4 regions of the Klebsiella sp. A52 genome follow, and region 1 is predicted to be linked to each of the others. Evidence: predicted binding sites of a transcription regulator. Region 1 holds the regulator's gene; each other region holds the start of a gene.
What was found. The regulator PurR, encoded in region 1, represses purine synthesis genes. The targets are predictions, from matches to a motif close to CANGCAAACGTTTGCNTG.
Positions count from the first base shown of each region.

Region 2: pyrC (dihydroorotase) is a predicted target of PurR. The motif match lies at 2,200-2,217, and genes of this name have one in related genera.
Region 3: pyrD (quinone-dependent dihydroorotate dehydrogenase) is a predicted target of PurR. The motif match lies at 2,291-2,308, and genes of this name have one in related genera.
Region 4: purT (formate-dependent phosphoribosylglycinamide formyltransferase) is a predicted target of PurR. The motif match lies at 3,417-3,434, and genes of this name have one in related genera.

Region 1 covers NZ_CP074437.1:4,133,462-4,138,505, reverse strand. The annotation lists gene punC (purine nucleoside transporter PunC) at 1-23, opposite strand, end outside; gene punR (DNA-binding transcriptional activator PunR) at 136-1,047, shown strand; gene purR (HTH-type transcriptional repressor PurR) at 1,068-2,093, opposite strand; gene KGA69_RS19560 (cytochrome bd-I oxidase subunit CydH) at 2,389-2,478, shown strand; gene KGA69_RS19555 (MFS transporter) at 2,638-3,804, shown strand; gene sodB (superoxide dismutase [Fe]) at 3,854-4,435, opposite strand; gene KGA69_RS19545 (helix-turn-helix domain-containing protein) at 4,914-5,044, shown strand, end outside.
Region 2 covers NZ_CP074437.1:4,440,196-4,445,239, forward strand. The annotation lists gene rimJ (ribosomal protein S5-alanine N-acetyltransferase) at 1-36, opposite strand, end outside; gene mdtH (multidrug efflux MFS transporter MdtH) at 264-1,472, shown strand; gene KGA69_RS21030 (lipoprotein) at 1,587-2,147, shown strand; gene pyrC (dihydroorotase) at 2,278-3,324, shown strand; gene dinI (DNA damage-inducible protein I) at 3,398-3,643, shown strand; gene bssS (biofilm formation regulator BssS) at 3,948-4,202, shown strand; gene solA (N-methyl-L-tryptophan oxidase) at 4,327-5,044, shown strand, end outside.
Region 3 covers NZ_CP074437.1:4,631,033-4,636,076, forward strand. The annotation lists gene KGA69_RS21975 (YcbX family protein) at 1-476, shown strand, start outside; gene zapC (cell division protein ZapC) at 473-1,015, opposite strand; gene pyrD (quinone-dependent dihydroorotate dehydrogenase) at 1,185-2,195, opposite strand; gene ssuE (NADPH-dependent FMN reductase) at 2,444-3,019, shown strand; gene KGA69_RS21995 (sulfonate ABC transporter substrate-binding protein) at 3,012-3,974, shown strand; gene ssuD (FMNH2-dependent alkanesulfonate monooxygenase) at 3,971-5,044, shown strand, end outside.
Region 4 covers NZ_CP074437.1:3,243,838-3,248,881, reverse strand. The annotation lists gene exoX (exodeoxyribonuclease X) at 1-17, shown strand, start outside; gene ptrB (oligopeptidase B) at 20-2,080, opposite strand; gene KGA69_RS15325 (tellurite resistance TerB family protein) at 2,203-2,874, opposite strand; gene KGA69_RS15320 (YebG family protein) at 2,979-3,338, opposite strand; gene purT (formate-dependent phosphoribosylglycinamide formyltransferase) at 3,475-4,653, shown strand; gene KGA69_RS15310 (bifunctional 4-hydroxy-2-oxoglutarate aldolase/2-dehydro-3-deoxy-phosphogluconate aldolase) at 4,707-5,044, opposite strand, start outside.

The sequences.
Region 1 (5,044 bases):
AATCCTTTCCCAGGTTGTTGCATAACGTTCTCTTTCTACTGATGCAGGTACGATGCCGCAGAGTGTAGGGAGTGTAATCCGCCTTGTGAAACGCTATTATTTGTCACATGCATTCAAAAATTTTGCAGGCAGAATATGTGGTCTGAATATTCCTTAGAAGTGGTTGATGCTGTGGCGCGTAACGGGAGTTTCAGCGCCGCGGCGCAGGAGTTGCACCGCGTACCTTCGGCGGTGAGCTATACGGTGCGACAACTGGAGGAGTGGCTTGCGGTTCCGCTTTTTGAACGTCGCCATCGTGATGTTGAATTGACCCCCGCCGGGCACTGGTTTTTGCAGGAAGGACGTTCTGTTATCAAAAAAATGCAGATCACCCGCCAGCAGTGCCAGCAGATTGCTAACGGCTGGCGTGGCCAGCTGTCGATTGCGGTGGACGATATCGTTAAACCGGCGCGGATGCGCCAGATGATTGTTGATTTTTATCGCCATTTTAGCGATGTCGAACTGATCGTTTTTCAGGAAGTTTTCAACGGCGTCTGGGATGCGTTAGCCGATGGGCGGGTAGAATTAGCTATTGGCGCGACGCGTTCGATTCCGGTGGGCGGGCGTTACGCTTTCCGCGATATGGGGATGCTGAACTGGCATTGTGTCGTCGCCAGCAGCCATCCGCTGGCGCAGATGGAAGGGCCGCTCAGCGATGACGTGTTGCGCAACTGGCCGTCACTGGTGCGCGAAGATACCTCACGCTCGCTGCCGAAGCGCACAACCTGGCTGCTGGATAACCAGAAGCGGGTGGTGGTGCCGGATTGGGAATCTTCAGCCACCTGTCTTTCAGCAGGATTGTGCGTCGGGATGGTGCCAGGCCACTTTGCCCGCCCGCATATTGATAGCGGGGAGTGGACGGCCTTAACGCTGGAAAACCCATTCCCGGATGCCGCCTGCTGCCTGACCTGGCAACAAAGCGATGCCTCACCCGCTTTGAGCTGGCTACTTGACTATCTTGGCGACAGCGAAACGTTGAATCGGGAGTGGTTGCGGGCGCCGGAATAACCGGCGCCGGGGGGAGGGCGTTAGCGGCGATAATCGACGAACGGGCCGTCGGCAACCGAGCGGCGCTCGATAAGACGCGGATGTACCTCAATGGACTGCGACTCTTCACGTTTATTAACAATGCGATCGAGCAGCATATTGAATGCCGCTTCCCCGAGCGAGTCCTTTGGCTGATGTATAGTGGTCAGCGCCGGGCTGAAGTAGCGGGCGTTACGCACGTTATCATAGCCGATCAGCGAAATGTCCTGCGGTACGCGCAGGCCCATTTCGTCGGCGGCGCAGATAGCGCCCATCGCCATGATGTCGCCGCCGCAGAACACGGCGGTTGGGCGGTGCTGCTGATTGAGGATCTGCTGCATGGCGCGGTAGCCGGATTCCGGTTCAAAGTCGCCCTGAACAATCCAGTTTTCCGGCACATTGATATGCGCTTCTTTCATTGCCTGCATGAAGCCTGCCAGGCGTCCGGCACCGGTGTTACGCTCAAGCGGGCCCGGAATAACGCCAATTTCACGATGGCCGCGTTCAATCAGGTAACGGCCGGCGATATAGCCGCCTTCAAAGGCATTATCGATAACCGAGTCGGTAAAGTCCGCTTTGGCTTCACCCCAGTCCATCACCACCATCGGGATATGACGATACTCTTCGAGCATACTGAGTACGGACTCCGGGTACTCGGAACACATCACCAGCAGGCCGTCAACGCGCTTTTGCGCCATCATAGACAAGTAGGCGCGCTGTTTTTCCGGATCGTTCCAGGCGTTGCCCAGAATCAGGGTATAGCCTTTCTGGAAGCAGCTTTTTTCTACGGATTCGATAATTTCAGCGAAATAGGCCGCTTCGCTGCTGGTGGCCAGCAGACCGATCGATTTAGTGTGATTGACTTTCAGGCTGCGAGCCACGGCGCTTGGCGAATAGTGGAGTTCTTTAATTGCCGCCCACACCGCATTGCGCGTCTCTTCCGCCACGAAACGGGTTTTGTTAATCACATGTGATACAGTTGTAGTGGAAACGTTTGCGCGTTTCGCTACATCTTTAATAGTTGCCATTACTTCTCACTCCAGACCTTGACCTGATCGTCTGATTATCGATACGTAAACGTTTGCCTATACACACCCTGTATACAATGATCAACATTGCAACACCTGGGAAAACGACACAGAACGACAGGAAGGGGTCAATGGCCGATACGCTTTCAAATTAGCGTGGGATTTTGTCCTATCTCGCGGCAAAGGGGAAGAGCAAAAATGTGCATCACTCTAAATCCGGGAAGATTTTTGCATATTTTTGTGCAAAAATGAGCAAGCTCACTTTCTATGTGGGGATAATCAGGGGAGAAAATTGATGGACACAAATTTAAAGTTTTCGCTGACAACGACGGTTATTGTTCTGGGTCTGATCGTCGCCGCCGCGTTGACCGCGGTACTGCACTGATTCCAGCAGGGAGGGGGCTTCCCCTCCTATCCCGCCATTATTAGCAGATCTGCAAAAATCTTTTGTCATTTCGTTTACTTCTGTTTTTCTGTGATTGATGTCATGCTTTTGGCTTCTGATGTAATGCCGTGTCCTGAATCGGCCTGATGGAGTCTCTGAATGAAAATCAACTTTCCCTTACTCGCGTTGGCGATCGGTGCCTTTGGTATCGGTACCACTGAGTTTTCCCCGATGGGATTACTGCCGGTTATCGCCAAAGGCGTAGATGTTTCTATTCCGGCCGCGGGGATGCTGATTAGCGCCTATGCCATTGGCGTGATGGTCGGCGCGCCGTTAATGACGTTACTGCTGTCGCATCGCGCTCGCCGCAATGCATTGATCTTCCTGATGGGGATCTTCACCCTCGGCAACGTGCTCTCTTCTATTGCGCCGGATTACACGACGCTACTGCTGTCGCGCATTATCACCAGCCTCAATCATGGCGCGTTCTTTGGCCTTGGCTCGGTCGTTGCCGCAAGCGTGGTGCCAAAACACAAACAGGCCAGCGCGGTTGCGACCATGTTTATGGGGCTGACCATTGCCAATATCGGCGGCGTACCGGCTGCCACCTGGCTTGGTGAAACCATCGGCTGGCGAATGTCGTTCCTGGCCACGGCGGGTCTGGGGTTAATTGCGATGGTAAGCCTGTGGTTCTCCCTGCCGAAAGGTAGCGCCGGCGAGCGTCCGAACGTGAAGCGCGAGCTGTCGGTATTAATGCGGCCTCAGGTACTCTCTGCGCTGTTGACCACCGTGCTGGGCGCCGGGGCAATGTTCACGCTGTATACCTACATTTCTCCGGTACTGCATACCATCACCAACGCTTCACCGCTGTTTGTTACCGCCATGCTGGTATTAATCGGCGTCGGTTTCTCGCTTGGCAACTATCTGGGCGGTAAGTTTGCCGACCGTTCAGTCTCCGGCACTTTGAAAGGATTCCTGCTGTTGTTGATTGCCATCATGTTGGCTATTCCGCTGCTGGCGCAATCGCAACTGGGTGCTGCCGTCAGCATGGTCGTGTGGGGCGCGGCAACCTTCGCGGTCGTTCCGCCGCTGCAGATGCGGGTAATGCGCGTGGCGCACGAAGCGCCGGGCCTGTCATCATCGGTGAATATTGGCGCTTTCAACCTCGGCAACGCGTTGGGCGCGGCGGCGGGCGGCGCGGTGATATCCGGCGGTCTCGGGTATGCTTTTGTGCCGGTGATGGGGGCGATTATTGCCGGGCTGGCGTTGGCGGTGGTGCTGTTTGGCGGGCGTTCGCAACCAGAAGAAGCATTAGCGAATAACTAAGTCGCACTAAGAAAAACCGCAGCGGGGTAATCCTGCTGCGGTTTTGTTTTTATGCTGCCAGGTTAGCGGCAACAAATTTCCAGTTTACCAGCGCCCAGAAGTGTTCCAGATAATTAGGACGGGCATTGCGGTAGTCGATGTAGTAGGCGTGTTCCCAGACATCAACGGTCAGCAGCGGCGTCGCATCGGTAGTCAGCGGAGTGCCGGCGTTGCTGGTGGAGACGATAGCCAGGCTGCCGTCTGCGTTTTTAACAAGCCAGGTCCAGCCTGCGCCGAAGTTTTTCGCCGCGGCATCGGTGAATTTCGCTTTAAAATCAGCGAAGCTACCGAAAGATTTGTTAATCGCTGCGGCCAGTTCGCCTTCCGGCTCACCGCCGGCGTTCGGCGCCAGGCAGTTCCAGTAGAAAGTGTGGTTCCAGACCTGCGCTGCGTTATTGAAGACGCCGCCTTCAGAAGAGCGAACGATCTCTTCCAGAGATTTGCCTTCAAAAGCGGTGCCTTTGATCAGGTTGTTGAGGTTGGTCACGTAGGCCTGGTGATGCTTACCGTAATGGTATTCCAGGGTTTCTGCGGAAATGTGCGGCGCCAGGGCGTCTTTTGCATATGGTAATGCAGGTAATTCAAACGACATTGCTACTCTCCTTATAACTTTTTGTTTTTTCTCACATTAATTAGGTGAAAATTCACCTGAATACAGTATTTACTGTGTAACGCTGTCGCGAGTGTTACATGTTATTGTGTTGAGAATGTTAACATTTGCTGAAGTCAGTTAAAAGACTTACAACAACAAAGGTTATTCATTGCTAACGCGACTGATTAAGCCTTCGCCAGTCTGGCACATGGCGAGCGATATGATTCGCAAATTCCCCATCGACGCGCCTGCCTACGACTAAAACGCTTCGTATCTTCACCGCCTGTTATCTTTTTAGATCGCTATAAAACATTAGCTTGCGAGCATTATGCGTAATGGGAATGACTTTCATGCCCAATAATCATTAGGATTAATTTTAATTGTATGACAAATATAATTGTCTCTGCAGGCAACGGACCTCGGAGTAAGAAATCGTTATTGAACAAGCATAAAGCTCATAATTGATGGATGAAAAGAGATGGCGCACAAACATGAAATGGTCAGCGGACATATCATTCCGATCGTCGTAGATATTATCGAATGGATCGAAGACAACATTTTTACCGCGCTCCCCGTTACCGCGATCTCGCGAAAATCGGGTTATTCGCA
Region 2 (5,044 bases), 310 kb from region 1:
ACGCACCTTGGGTACGTTACTGCGATAGCCAAACATTCCTCACTCCTGTTCCCTGCCCCAAACTGATATCTTTCACTATACCTTCCCTGAGTGAAGGTGTGAAAACAGCAACATACCATTTTCTGCACCATCTCCATTTTTCGATGAATAGCCTCAATCGATCTTGCTTTTTGATAAAAAAATATTGTCGCCAGTATGCTGGGAAAATAACCGGCGCACCCGCAGAATATCTAAGCTTATCTTTCTTTTTCCCTGGAGGGGAAATGTCCCGCGTATCGCAGGCAAGGAGCCTGGGTAAATATTTCCTGTTAGTCGATAACATGCTGGTTGTTCTCGGCTTTTTTGTCGTATTCCCCCTGATATCGATCCGTTTTGTCGACCAGATGGGCTGGGCAGCGCTGATGGTCGGTATTGCCCTCGGTCTGCGTCAGCTGGTGCAACAAGGTTTAGGCATCTTCGGTGGGGCGATCGCCGATCGTTTTGGCGCTAAACCGATGATCGTCACCGGGATGCTGATGCGCGCCGGCGGTTTCGCGGCGATGGCCGTCGCCCATGAGCCCTGGGTACTCTGGCTCTCGTGCATTTTGTCCGGTCTCGGCGGCACACTGTTCGACCCGCCGCGAGCGGCGCTGGTGGTCAAGCTGGTGCGCCCGCATCAACGCGGTCGCTTCTTCTCTATCCTGATGATGCAGGATAGCGCCGGCGCGGTAATCGGCGCCCTGCTAGGCAGCTGGCTATTACAGTACGATTTCCGTCTGGTATGCAGCGCGGGGGCGGCGCTTTTTATTGCCTGCGCCGCGTTTAACGCCTGGTACCTACCGGCCTGGAAACTCTCGACGGTCAAAACGCCGGTCCGCGAAGGGTTGGGGCTGGTGTTACGCGATAAGCGCTTTGTCACTTACGTGCTGACCCTGACCGGTTACTACATGCTGGCCGTACAGGTGATGCTCATGCTGCCGATTATGGTTAACGATATTGCGGGTTCTCCGGCGGCGGTGAAATGGATGTATGCCATTGAAGCGACAATTTCCCTGACCCTGCTGTACCCCATCGCCCGCTGGAGCGAAAAACGTTTTCGCCTCGAGCATCGTCTGATGGCGGGTTTGCTGGTAATGACGGCGGCGATGCTGCCGATTGGCTTAACCAGCACGCTACAGCAGCTCTTTACCCTGATTTGTATCTTTTATATCGGGTCGATCATTGCCGAACCCGCGCGCGAAACGCTGGGCGCGTCACTGGCCGATGCCCGCGCTCGCGGCAGCTATATGGGTTTCAGCCGCCTTGGCCTGGCCTTCGGCGGCGCGCTGGGGTACGCCGGCGGCGGCTGGCTGTTTGATGCCGGTAAAGTGCTCAGTCAGCCTGAACTCCCGTGGTTGATGTTGGGCATTATCGGCTTTGCGACATTCATTGCATTGTGGTGGCAGTTCAGCCAGAAACGGTCGGCTTCCGGTATGCTGGAACCGCGCATCTGACGCGCGGCCAAAGTGGTAATCCTTTTTTTCAGCATTTTCCGCTAGTACAAGCGGGGCTAGCAGACCATGCTGCTTTGTGTCAGCATTAGCCATGGCATGACGTTAAGGAACCCAATGAAAAAGATGTTGATCGCGGCCGCGCTGATTGTCAGCGGCCTTCTGAGCGGATGTAACCAGCTTACGCAATACTCGGTGAGCGAGCAGGAGATTAACCAGGCGCTGCAGAAACGTAATCACTTCGCCAAAGATATCGGCCTGCCTGGCGTAGCGGATGCGCATATTGAACTGCAAAACCTGACCAGCGCCATCGGTCGTGAAGAGCCTAACAAAGTGGCGCTGAGCGGAACCGCTAATCTGGATCTGAATTCGCTGTTTGGCAATCAGAAAGCGACCATCGACCTGAAGCTTAAAGCGCTGCCGGTGTTCAATAAAGAGCAAGGCGCGATTTATCTGCGTGAAATGGAAGTCGTCGATGCGAAAGTTAAGCCGGAAAAGCTCACCTCCGTGGTACAGACGCTGATCCCCTATCTGAATCAGTCGCTGCGCAGCTATTTCAACCAGCAACCGGCCTACGTTCTGCGTGAAGATGCCAGCACCGGCGAGGCCTTAGCGAAGAAATACGCGAAAGGAATTGAAGTGAAACCGGGCGAGATAATCATCCCCTTCACTGACTAAACGATAAGGGCGCTGAATATAGCGCCCTTAATTTTTTACGGAAATGAGTGCAAAGGAAAACGTTTACGCTTATCCTTAGTGCCCGGCAAAAAACAGCCCTGATGACTGAACCAATTAGCCGGAGCCTTCCATGACAGCACAACCCCAGGTATTGAAAATCCGCCGCCCAGACGACTGGCATATCCATCTTCGCGATGATGATATGTTAAAAACCGTCGTGCCTTACACCAGTGAGTTTTATGGCCGGGCGATCGTGATGCCGAATCTGGTACCGCCGGTAACGACCGTCGCTGCTGCCATTGCTTACCGCCAGCGCATCATCGATGCGATTCCCGCCGGGCATGATTTCACTCCGCTGATGACCTGCTACCTGACCGACACGCTCGACCCGGACGAACTGGAACGCGGATTCCATGAAGGCGTATTTACCGCAGCCAAACTCTACCCGGCAAACGCCACCACCAACTCCAGTCACGGCGTGACCAGCACCGATGCCATTATGCCGGTGCTGGAACGGATGGAAAAACTGGGCATGCCGCTACTGGTGCACGGCGAAGTTACCCACGCTGATATTGATATCTTCGATCGCGAAGCGCGCTTTATCGAGACGGTGATGGAACCGCTGCGCAAACGGCTGCCGGGGTTAAAAGTGGTCTTCGAACATATCACCACCAAAGATGCCGCTGAATACGTGCGCGACGGCAACGAACTGCTGGCCGCCACCATCACGCCGCAGCATCTGATGTTTAACCGCAATCATATGCTGGTTGGCGGTATTCGTCCGCATCTATACTGCCTGCCGATCCTCAAGCGTAATGTCCACCAGCAGGCGCTGCGTGAACTGGTCGCCAGCGGGTTCAGTCGCGCCTTCCTCGGCACCGACTCCGCCCCGCACGCGCGCCACCGTAAAGAGGCCAGCTGCGGCTGTGCGGGCTGTTTCAATGCCCCAACCGCGCTCGGCAGCTACGCCACCGTCTTTGAAGAGATGAACGCGCTGGCGCATTTTGAGGCTTTCTGCTCGCTGAATGGCCCGCGCTTCTACGGCCTGCCGGTGAATGAAAGCTACGTTGAACTGGTACGCGAAGAAAGCACCGTTGCCGAAAGCATCGCCCTTCCAGGCGATACGTTGGTGCCGTTCCTGGCCGGTGAAACCGTGCGTTGGACGATGAAAAAATAAAGTTTTTTGCCCCCTGTTGTAAATGCGCAAGCATTACTGTATAAATAAACAGTATATTACCCAGGGGGCCATTATGCGCATCGAAGTGTCAATTGCCAAAACCACAGCCTTACCCAGCGGCGCGCTGGAAGCGCTGAATAACGAACTCTCTAAACGTATCGCTCAACACTACCCGGAACGTGAAAACCAGGTCACGGTACGTTATGCCGCCGGCAATAATTTGTCGGTCATCGGTGGTTTGAAAGAAGACAAAGACCGGATTAGCGAAATCCTGCAGGAAACCTGGGAAAGCGCCGACGACTGGTTTATCCACGACTAAGCCTCCGGGTTTGCTTACGCAAAATCAATTTGCTCCCTCATTGTGCTTTTTTTTGCCGGGTCGCCCCGGCTTTTTTATCTCCGCTTATAACTAAGACTTTCCTTAATATCCTGATAAATTCCTTAAAAAATAATGAGACCCAGGACGAAACTCGCGCAAAAAACCGCCAATCAGAGCAAAATTTGTCTCTAATTATTTATTTTCTCGAGTTTGTACTTAACTGCTGATATAATTAACGTGCTTCAGAAAACAAGCATTAAACCTCGAGAATTGTTGTCTTTTAACATATGAATAAGGGGTTATGATGGAAAAGAATAATGAAGTCATCCAGACCCATCCCCTCGTCGGATGGGACATCAGCACCGTTGATAGCTACGATGCGCTGATGTTGCGCCTGCACTACCAAAACCCCACGCAAGAAAGCAATAAAGAAGCAGAAATTGGCCAGACGCTATGGCTAACGACGGATGTCGCACGTCAGTTTATTTCTATTCTGGAAGCAGGAATAGCGAAGATAGAATCTGGCGATTACCAGGAAAATGAGTATCGCAGACATTAGCATCACCGATGATGTCTAAATATTCACTGAACAGGCACCTGCGGGTGCCTGAATTATTTTTCGCGCTTGTACATCCGGCTGATGTTAATTACCCTGCTAATAAAACAATAACCCGGAACTCACCATGCAATACGACCTCATCATTATCGGTAGTGGCTCCGTTGGCGCTGCCGCCGGCTATTACGCCCGTCGCGCCGGTCTGAATGTCCTGATGACCGATGCCCACAAACCGCCGCACCAGGAAGGCAGCCACCATGGCAGTACGCGGCTGATTCGTCACGCCTATGGCGAGGGCGAAAGATACGTGCCGTTGGTGCTACGCGCCCAGCAGCTATGGGACGAATTTGCGCAAAGTAGCGGCGAGGCCGTATTCGAAAAAACTGGGGTTATTAACCTTGGCCCCGCTAGCTCCGATTTTCTCAATAACGTGGCTCACAGCGCGCGTCAGTTCGAGCTTAACGTGGAAGAGTTGGATGCTGAGGCGGTCATGAAACGTTGGCCGGAGATTCGTATTCCGCAAGATTACCGGGCTATTTTTGAACCGGCTTCCGGCGTGTTACGCAGCGAGCTGGCGGTAGAAACCTGGATTCGCCTGGCGCGCGAAGCGGGCTGCGCCCAACTGTTCAACTGCCCGGTTACCGCAATTCACCATCACACCGACGGCGTGACCATCGATACCGCCGATGGTAGCTACAGCGGCAAAAAACTGCTGATCAGCGCCGGAACCTGGGTAACAAAATTATTGCCGGAACTGCCCATTCAACCGGTACGTAAAGTCTTCGCCTGGTTCCAGGCCGATGGTCGCTATAGCGCGAAAAACAACTTCCCTGCTTTCACCGGCG
Region 3 (5,044 bases), 500 kb from region 1:
TCAGCCCGGAACGTGGGCAAAAGCATCCGTCCGGCGAACCGCTGGAGACGTTAAAGCGTTTTCGTACCGCGCAGGATAATGGCGATGTCGATTTTGGCCAGAATCTGATCGCCCGCAACAGCGGCGTGATCCGCGTGGGTGATGAAGTGGAAGTGCTGACCCGTGGTCCGGCTAAAGCCTATGGCGCCGGCGATAGCGACGATACCCTGGCGGCGGATACGCAGCCAAAAGCGACGGTTGAGATTGAGTGGCAAGGGCAACAGTTTACCGGCAATAACCAGCAGGTACTGCTGGAGCAACTGGAACAACAGGGTATTCGTATCCCTTATTCCTGCCGCGCCGGGATCTGCGGCAGCTGTCGTATCCGCCTCGAAGAGGGAGAAGTGAGTCCGTTAAAGAAAAATGCGGTCGCCGCGGATGGCACCATTTTATGCTGCAGCTGCGTACCGAAAACCGCGCTGCGCCTGGCGCCTTAAACCGCCTGTCCGAGGCTGTAGCTGGCCGCGCTCTGCGCCGGCTGCAGCCTGTCATTCATAATTTTTATCACATCGCCTAACTGCATCACCCGGCCAGCCAGAGTTAGTCCAGGCTGCGCCAGCAGGCAAAGCGTGGCGTTTTCACCCGGTTCGACCACCAGCAAATTGACCTGCTCGCCGGTATCGCTGATCCACACGCTGGCAGCGTCGCCGCTGGCGGGTTGCCAGTTCTGCTGATGCGTGGTGAAATGCCAGCTCTTCGGCATCTGCGGTTTTAGAAAACGGATCGCGGTTAAGGCATTTAATACTAATTCGGCACGCTGCTCTTTGTTTAATTCAATTTCGCGGCATTTTTCTTCAAAAGAAAAATAAAGCGCCGCGTCATCGACGCAGAATCCCGACGGTGCGAAAGCGTCAGGCGTTAACATGCGCCGGGCAAAACGTGAGCGAAATAACATACCATTGGCCAGATCGAGCATCATGCGGTCATGCTCTTCGTCGTAATACCAACGCCAGTTATCGTCAGGTTTAATCCGCATTTCTACCCCCGTCCTCTTCCACTTCCTTCTGCAAAGCAATGGCATCCTGCTACAGAATAATTTCTAAAATTAAGAAAAGACTAAAATGTCTAAATAAGCAACAATGAAGGAATATAAAACAACCAGGGCCGGAAATAAAGCCCTGGGGAAGATTCAGAGACGGAAAAGATTAGATGTGTGTAACAATTTCTTTAATCAGCGGCGGGCCTTTAAAAATAAACCCGGAATAAATCTGCACCAGCGTGGCGCCAGCAGCCAGCTTTTCACGAGCGGCAATCACCGAGTCAATACCGCCAACTCCGATAATTGGCAAACGACCATTTAATTCCGTCGCCAGCATACGAATAATTTCGGTGCTTTTTAATTGTAATGGACGACCACTCAACCCACCGGTTTCATCACAATGCTTCATCCCCTGGACCAGTGAACGATCGAGGGTGGTATTGGTAGCAATGACGCCATCAATATTATGGCGAACTAAGCTGTCGGCCACCTGGATCAATTCCTCGACGGAAAGATCCGGGGCGATCTTCACCGCCACAGGAACATATTTTTGATGTTTCTGTTGAAGTTCGAGCTGCTTATTTTTAATACCGCCGAGTAAATCATCCAGCGCTTCACCATATTGTAGAGTACGTAGCCCTGGGGTATTCGGCGAGGAGATATTAATGGCGATATATCCAGCGTATGGATAGACTTTTTCCATACAAATCAGATAATCATCTTTACCCTGCTCAACCGGGGTATCTTTATTTTTACCGATATTAATCCCCAGTACGCCGTCAAAATGCGCTTTTTTCACATTCTCGACCAGGTTATCAACACCGTGGTTATTAAAGCCCATGCGGTTGATCAAACCTTCGGCATCGACGAGACGGAAGATCCTCGGCTTGTCATTGCCCGGCTGTGGACGCGGGGTTACGGTACCAATTTCAATTGAGCCGAAGCCCATCGCACCGAGCGCATCAATGCACTCGCCGTTTTTATCAAGCCCGGCCGCCAGCCCCAGCGGATTCTTGAAAGTGAGCCCCATGCAGGTAACGGGTTTCGACGGTACTTTTTGCCGAACCAGTATTTCCAGCGGCGTGCCGGTTACGCGGCGTAATTGTTGGAAGGTTACTTCATGAGCGCGCTCAGGATCGAGCTGAAAAAGAGCTTTACGAACGAAGGGATAGTACATGAACTCTCCTGGATTCCCGGTGTGCAAACCGGGGGCGTATTATGTTCGATCCGCGCCCGAAAGGGAATTGACCTGCGACAAAAAATCACGCGTCCAACGCAAACGTTTACTTCTCTGCCGCCTGTTATGCGCATTTTGGCAATTTAACGCCGGAAAAATCATTTAGGGAAATAAACGCCCTCTGTCACACTGCCATAAAATGTTATCAATTATAGATAAATGCAAACATTTGGTTATAAGGAGAGAGTATGCGCGTTATTACACTCGCGGGCAGTCCCCGCTACCCTTCTCGCTCAAGCGCATTGCTGGAGTACACCAGAGAGAAACTTGCCGCAGCCGACATCGAAGTCTATCACTGGCATTTACAGAATTTTGATCCCGAAGATCTGCTTTACGCCCGCTTCGATAACCCCGCTCTGCATACCTTAAATGAACAACTGGCCGGCGCCGATGGCCTGATTATCGCCACCCCCGTCTATAAAGCCTCTTTTTCCGGCGCGCTGAAGACGCTGCTCGACCTGCTGCCGGAACGCGCTCTGGAAGGCAAAATTGTCCTGCCGCTGGCGACAGGCGGCACCATCGCCCATATGCTGGCGGTCGATTACGCTCTGAAACCGGTGCTTAATGCCCTGAAAGCGCAGGAAATCTTACATGGCGTTTTCGCCGATGATAGCCAGGTCACCGATTATCAACACAAGCCGCAGTTCACACCGAATCTGCAAAACCGTCTCGACCAGGCGCTGGAGACCTTCTGGCAGGCGCTGAATCGCCGCAACAGCCGTATCTCCGGACTAAAGACATTACAGGGGGTTGAGCATGCTTAATCCTCTGCGTGCCCTGACCCTCGGCGGGCTACTCATGCTTTCCTTTATTACGCATGCGGCCCCGCAGGCGCCGGAAGCGTTACGCATCGGCTACCAGAAAGGCAGCGTCAGTATGGTGCTGGCGAAGAGCCATCAACTGCTGGAGCAGCGCTATCCGCAAACGAAGATTTCATGGGTCGAGTTTCCCGCCGGACCGCAAATGCTGGAAGCGCTGAACGTCGGCAGTATTGATATCGGCAGTACTGGCGATATTCCACCGATTTTCGCTCAGGCTGCCGGCGCCGATCTGGTGTATATCGGCGCGGAACCTGCGAAACCGAAAGCGGAAGTGATTCTGGTCGCCGATAACAGCCCAATCAAAAGCGTGGCAGAACTGAAAGGACGTAAGGTGGCGTTCCAGAAGGGCTCCAGCTCGCACAATCTGCTGCTGCGCGCTCTGCAGCAGGCAGGCCTGAAATTCAGCGATATCCAGCCGGTATATCTTGCCCCCGCCGATGCCCGCGCCGCATTTCAGCAGGGTAATGTCGACGCCTGGGCTATCTGGGATCCCTATTACTCTGCGGCGCTGCTGCAAGGCGGGGTACGGGTACTGAAAGATGGTAGCGACCTGAAGCAGACCGGTTCGTTCTATCTTGCCGCCCGCCCTTATGCCGAAAAGAACGGCGCCTTTATCGAAGGCGTGTTGGCGACCTTTAGCCAGGCGGATGCCCTGACCATCAGCCATCGCCAGGAAAGTATTGCCCTGCTGGCTAAAACGATGGGGCTACCCGAAGCGGTAATCGCCAGCTATCTCGACCATCGTCCGCCAACCGCGATATCCCCGGTAAGCGCTGAAACGGCTGCTCGTCAACAGCAAACCGCCGATCTGTTCTATGAGAACAAGCTGGTACCGAAAAAAATCACTATTCAAAACCGTATCTGGCAGCCTGCCCCCGCACAAGGAGCGAAATCATGAGTCTGAATATGTTCTGGTTCTTACCCACCCACGGTGACGGCCGCTATCTGGGTACTGACGAAGGGGCGCGCCCGGTAGACTACAGCTATCTGCAGCAAATCGCCCAGACCGCCGACCGACTCGGCTTTACCGGCGTACTTATTCCCACCGGACGCTCCTGCGAAGATGCCTGGCTGGTTGCCGCTTCAATGATCCCCGTCACCCAGCGGCTGAAGTTCCTCGTCGCGCTGCGCCCAAGTGTGGTATCGCCTACCGTCGCCGCGCGCCAGGCAGCTACGCTTGATCGGCTCTCTAATGGCCGGGCCCTGTTCAACCTGGTCACCGGCAGCGATCCAAATGAATTAGCCGGCGATGGCGTATTCCTCGACCACACCGAACGCTACGAAGCCTCCGCCGAGTTCACCCATATCTGGCGCAAACTGATGGAAGGCGAAACCGTGACCTTTCACGGCAAACATCAGCACGTACGCGGGGCGAAACTGCTCTTCCCGCCGCAGCAACAGCCGCGACCGCCGCTCTACTTTGGCGGCTCCTCGGACGTTGCCCAGGATCTGGCCGCCGAACAGGTCGACCTCTATCTGACCTGGGGCGAACCGCCGGCGCAGGTGGCGGAAAAAATCGCCCAGGTGCGTGAGAAAGCCGCGCGCCTCGGCCGCAGCGTCCGCTTTGGTATTCGTTTGCACGTCATCGTTCGCGAAACCAATGAAGAGGCATGGCAAGCGGCGGAGAGCTTAATCTCCCATCTGGATGACGAGACCATCGCCCGCGCGCAGGCAGCCTTCGCGCAAACCGATTCTGTTGGCCAGCACCGCATGGCGGCGCTGCACAACGGCCGTCGCGACAAACTGGAGATCAGCCCGAACCTGTGGGCCGGGGTCGGGCTGGCGCGCGGCGGCGCGGGCACTGCGCTGGTTGGCGATGCGGCCACCGTCGCTGAACGTATTAATGAATACGCCGAACTTGGCATCGACAGTTTTATCTTCTCCGGCTACCCGCACCTTGAGGAAGCCTGGCGAGTCGGCGAACTGCTGTTCCCGCTGCTCGATGTCAACGTTCCGACGATCCCTCAG
Region 4 (5,044 bases), 890 kb from region 1:
ACTACCTTGGCGAGTAACGCTACACTTCTACCTTGCCGGGCAAGGTGCCTTGCGCGAGGGCGATTAAAAAGGCGTACTCCAAGGCCACGCCCTCGTAGCTTTTAAACCGTCCCGACTTACCGCCATGCCCGGAATCCATGTCGGTACATAACAGCAGCAGATTGTCGTCGGTTTTCAGCTCGCGTAGCTTCGCCACCCATTTTGCGGGTTCCCAGTATTGCACCTGCGAATCATGCAGCCCGGTGGTCACTAACATATGCGGATAAGCCTGGGCTGAGACGCCATCATAGGGGCTATAGCTCTTCATATAGTGATAATAGGTTTCGTCCTGCGGGTTTCCCCACTCCTCAAACTCACCGGTCGTGAGCGGAATAGATTCGTCGAGCATGGTGGTCAGTACGTCAACAAACGGCACCTGCGCCACTACGCCATGGAACAACTCCGGTCGTTGGTTTATCGCCACGCCCATCAGCATGCCGCCGGCGCTGCCGCCCATGCCATAGCATAATTTAGGGTCGCCATATCCCTGCGCCAGCAGCGCATCGCAGACGTCCAGATAATCGTTAAAGGTATTCTTCTTGTTGAGGAATTTGCCGTCTTCATACCACTGCTGACCAAGTTCGCCGCCGCCGCGAATATGGGCTATTGCAAAGACAAAACCGCGATCCAGCAGGCTCAGACGGCTGGCGCTAAAATCGGCGTCCATGCTGGCGCCGTAAGAGCCATAGCCGTACACCAGTAACGGGTTGGCCCCTTTGCGAAAGTGTTCGCGGTGATAGACCAGCGATACCGGCACCTCCACGCCGTCACGCGCTGTCACCCACAAATGTTCGCTGCGATAACAGGCAGCGTCAAAGCCCTGCACTTCCTGTTGTTTGATAACCCGCCGCTCGCCGGTATCCATATCCAGCTCAAATAGCGTATCCGGGGTCGTCATCGATGAATAACCGTAGCGCAGCCTTGACGTTTCCGGTTCCGGATTATAGGCAAGCCACGTGACGTAGGCGGGATCGTCAAAAGCGATGCCAACCACTTCTCGCGTTTTACGGTTGATCTGCCGCAGGCTGGTTAAGCCCCGCTGGCGTTCCTCGACCACCAGCCAGTCGGTAAACAGGGTAAAACCTTCAAGCATCACGTCAGGACGCGCAGGGATCAACGTCTGCCACTGCCCTTCGTCGCGAAGCACGGTGCGGTAGAGGCCAAAGTTCTTACCTTCGCGATTAGAGCGCAGATAAAACGCGTGCTGATAATGGTCGAGGCTATATTCATGATCCTTGCGTCGCGGCAAAAAGCACACCGGTGCCGCATCGGGAAGTTCCGGATTAAGGAGTAACACTTCACTGGTGGTGGCGCTGGCAAGATAAATAACCACAAACTGCTGGGAGGTGGTTTTATGCACGCTGACGTAAAACGTGTCGTCTTTCTCTTCGTAGACCAACACATCGTTATCTGCACTAGTGCCAATGGCATGCCGCCAGACCTGATACGGCAGCAGCGTGGTCGGGTGCTTACGCACATACCACAGAAAACGTGAGTCATTACTCCAGGCGAATCCTGGCGTGACGTTTTCCAGGATCTCAGCCGACCATTCGCCGCGGCTCAGATCCTTAAAACGTAAGCCGTACTGACGGCGGGAAAGATAATCTTCCGCCACCGCCATCAGCTGGTTGTTCGGCGCGACGCCTAATCCGCCGAGAGTATAGAATTCGCTCTTCGCCGCCCGTTGGTTGGCGTCGAGCAAAATCTCCCATTCATCCCACTCTTCTTTGAGCACCGATTGACGTTGGTAAATCGCGTATTCACAGCCTGGTTCATAGACCTGGCGATAGCGGTAGCCATTTTTGCTATAGGGAGCGGAGACCTCCCGCTGCGGAATGCGATCGATGATTTCCTTCAGCACCCGCTCCTGCAGGCTGCTTTGTGAATCCATCACCTTTTTGCCGTAGTCATTTTCCTGATGGAGATACTCCAGCACTTCCGGGCGCGCGCGTTCGTCATCGCGTAGCCAGTAGTAGTTATCGATGCGAGTGTCGCCATGTAGCGTCATGGCGTGGGGGATCCGTTTGGCTTTCGGTAGCATGCGTTATTCTTCTGCGTCTTATTATGGAATCACAAAATCACTCAGGGCGCCAAGCGCCCTGAACGATGTCGTGTCTATAAGGGTGGCAAAAGTGGCCAGCGATGCAAGCGAAACGCTCTCTTTTAAGAATCAAGCGCCTGCTTTTGCGCCTGAACATCGCGTTCTATCTCCTGACGAACGTCCTCAGGCAGCTTGAGCGCATCGCCGAGCGCATCCAGATAGCTGCGCTCCATAAAATGGTCAATATCAATTACCGCGCAGCTGAGGTAGTAGATTTCCAGCGCTTCTTGCCCATCGCGCACGCTTTGCGCCAGCCGCTGCGGGTCGAGCGGCTGGGTTAAAACCCTGTCGATCAACACTCGGCCCTGCACGTCGATGTTCGCCGCGCGCAACTGCTCTTCTATATGCTGACGTTCACGTTCGTCAATATGACCGTCGCTTTTGGCGGCAAAGACTAGCGCGGTAATCAGCCGCTCGCTGCGCGCATCAAGCACAACCGGTTCCTGGGCAACCGCGGTAGATGTCTGCATTGCGATATCCGCCTGCTGGCCGCGCATTTTTTGCTGATACTTATTCCACAGCACGCTGCCTGCCACCGCGCCGCCGCCAACCAGCAGCGCGCCGGTGCCATATTTCGCCAGCAGCTTGCGCGATGACTTGCTGGCGACCAATAAGCCCGCAAGACCGCCCAATGCGCCGGGCAGCAGGTTTTTAGCGGATGACGACTTTTCAGCGGAGAGGGGGTTACCCTGCTGACCCAGCAGGGACTGAAGTTGATTAAGCCAGTTAGCCATAACATTCCTCATAGCGCGAGATGCGATGCCATCAGCCTAAACGACGAGACGTCAGGAAATGTTATGGCTGGCTAAAGATGCGAAAATTTCCGTTGCGCCGGTTATCAGGCGGCCTTTGCTTTGCGCGGCTTTTTCGCGGCGCCTTCTTCGGCGGCACCAGGCTGAGCCTCGTCCTCTGTAGGCGCAGACTCCGGCATTTCTGCCGCCGCCTCAGCATGATCTTCTGCTTCCGGCAATTTCCCTGACTTCAGAATGTGGTGTAAGGCGTCTTTGCGCTCGGCCAGCCACATCGACATATTGTCACGCTGAGCTTCATCTAATTCCAGCGGGCACGCGACCAGCCAGTCATTGAGCACCTCAGCCAAATCGAGCATTTTGTCGTAAGCATCGGCCTCTTTTTTGCTGGCAAAAGACATTTTTTCCTCACCTTCACGGATCACGACGTATTTGATTTCAACCGCCATTGTGCAGCCTCTTTGTACTGTATTTATATACAGTATATCAAATTTCGCCGCCGTTCTCAACTTACGCGTATAAAGACATACGCAAACGTTTTCGTTTATAATGCGCGGCATGTTCTGTTTACGCTGAGAGTAGGTTATGACTTTATTAGGTACCGCGCTGCGCCCCGCGGCCACGAAGGTAATGTTGTTAGGTTCCGGCGAGCTCGGAAAAGAAGTCGCCATTGAATGCCAGCGGCTGGGTATTGAAACCATCGCCGTCGACCGCTATCCCGATGCGCCGGCGATGCAGGTGGCCCATCGTTCGCACGTCATCAACATGCTGCACGGCGACGCGCTGCGTGAACTGATCGCCTTAGAAAGGCCAGATTATATCGTGCCGGAGATCGAAGCCATTGCCACCGACACTCTGGTTGAACTTGAACAAGCCGGGCAAAAAGTGGTGCCAACCGCGCGGGCCGCGAAACTCACCATGAATCGCGAAGGCATTCGCCGGCTGGCGGCAGAAGAACTGCAGATCCCCACCTCTGCCTATCGTTTTGCCGACAGTGAAGAAGGGTTCCGCGCCGCCGTCGCCGAAATTGGTCTGCCTTGTATCGTTAAGCCGGTAATGAGTTCCTCGGGTAAAGGCCAAAGCTTTATCCGCTCGGCTGACCAGCTCAGCGCCGCCTGGCAATACGCCCAACAGGGCGGGCGCGCAGGCGCCGGACGCGTCATCGTCGAAGGGGTGGTAAATTTTGATTTTGAAATTACGCTGCTCACCGTCAGCGCCGTCGACGGCGTCCACTTTTGCGCCCCGGTAGGCCATCGTCAGGAAGATGGCGACTACCGTGAATCCTGGCAGCCGCAGCTGATGAGCGATCTCGCGCTGCAACGCGCGCAGGAGATCGCCCGCAAAGTGGTACTGGCGCTGGGTGGATATGGGCTCTTCGGCGTTGAATTGTTCGTTTGCGGCGATGAGGTTATCTTCAGCGAAGTCTCCCCTCGCCCACACGATACCGGCATGGTCACTCTGATCTCGCAGGATCTATCGGAATTCGCCCTGCACGTTCGCGCCTTCCTTGGCCTGCCGATCGGCGCCATCCGCCAGTATGGACCAGCGGCATCGGCGGTGATTTTACCGCAGCTAACCAGTGAGAACGTGACCTTTGGCAATCTGCATGCCGCCGTTGGCGCGGGTCTGCAGTTGCGGCTGTTCGGCAAACCGGAAATCGCCGGCGCGCGTCGCCTGGGCGTTACGCTGGCGGTTGCTGACAACGTCGATGAAGCCATCAGCCGCGCCAAAAACGCTGCCGCCGCGGTTGTCGTGAAGGGATAAAAAAAGCCCGGTCGCTCACGCGGGCCGGGCTTCTGTCATTTAAGGCGCAGAAATTATTTCGCGCCTTCTACCGCTTCGCGGGCCAGTTTGGTGATGCGATCGTAGTCGCCGTTTTCCAGCGCGTCGGCCGGAACCAGCCAGGAGCCGCCGATGCACAGCACGCTGTTAAGCGCCAGATAGTCGCGGTAATTCGCCGGAGAGATGCCGCCGGTCGGGCAAAAACGAATGTGGCCGAATGGACCCGCAATCGCCTGCAGCGCTTTCACGCCGCCGTTCGCTTCCGCCGGGAAGAATTTGAACTCTTTCAGGCCATACTGCATGCCCAGCATCAGCTCGGATACGGTGCTAATACCCGGGATCAGCGGGATAGTACCTTCGCCGGTCGCCGCTT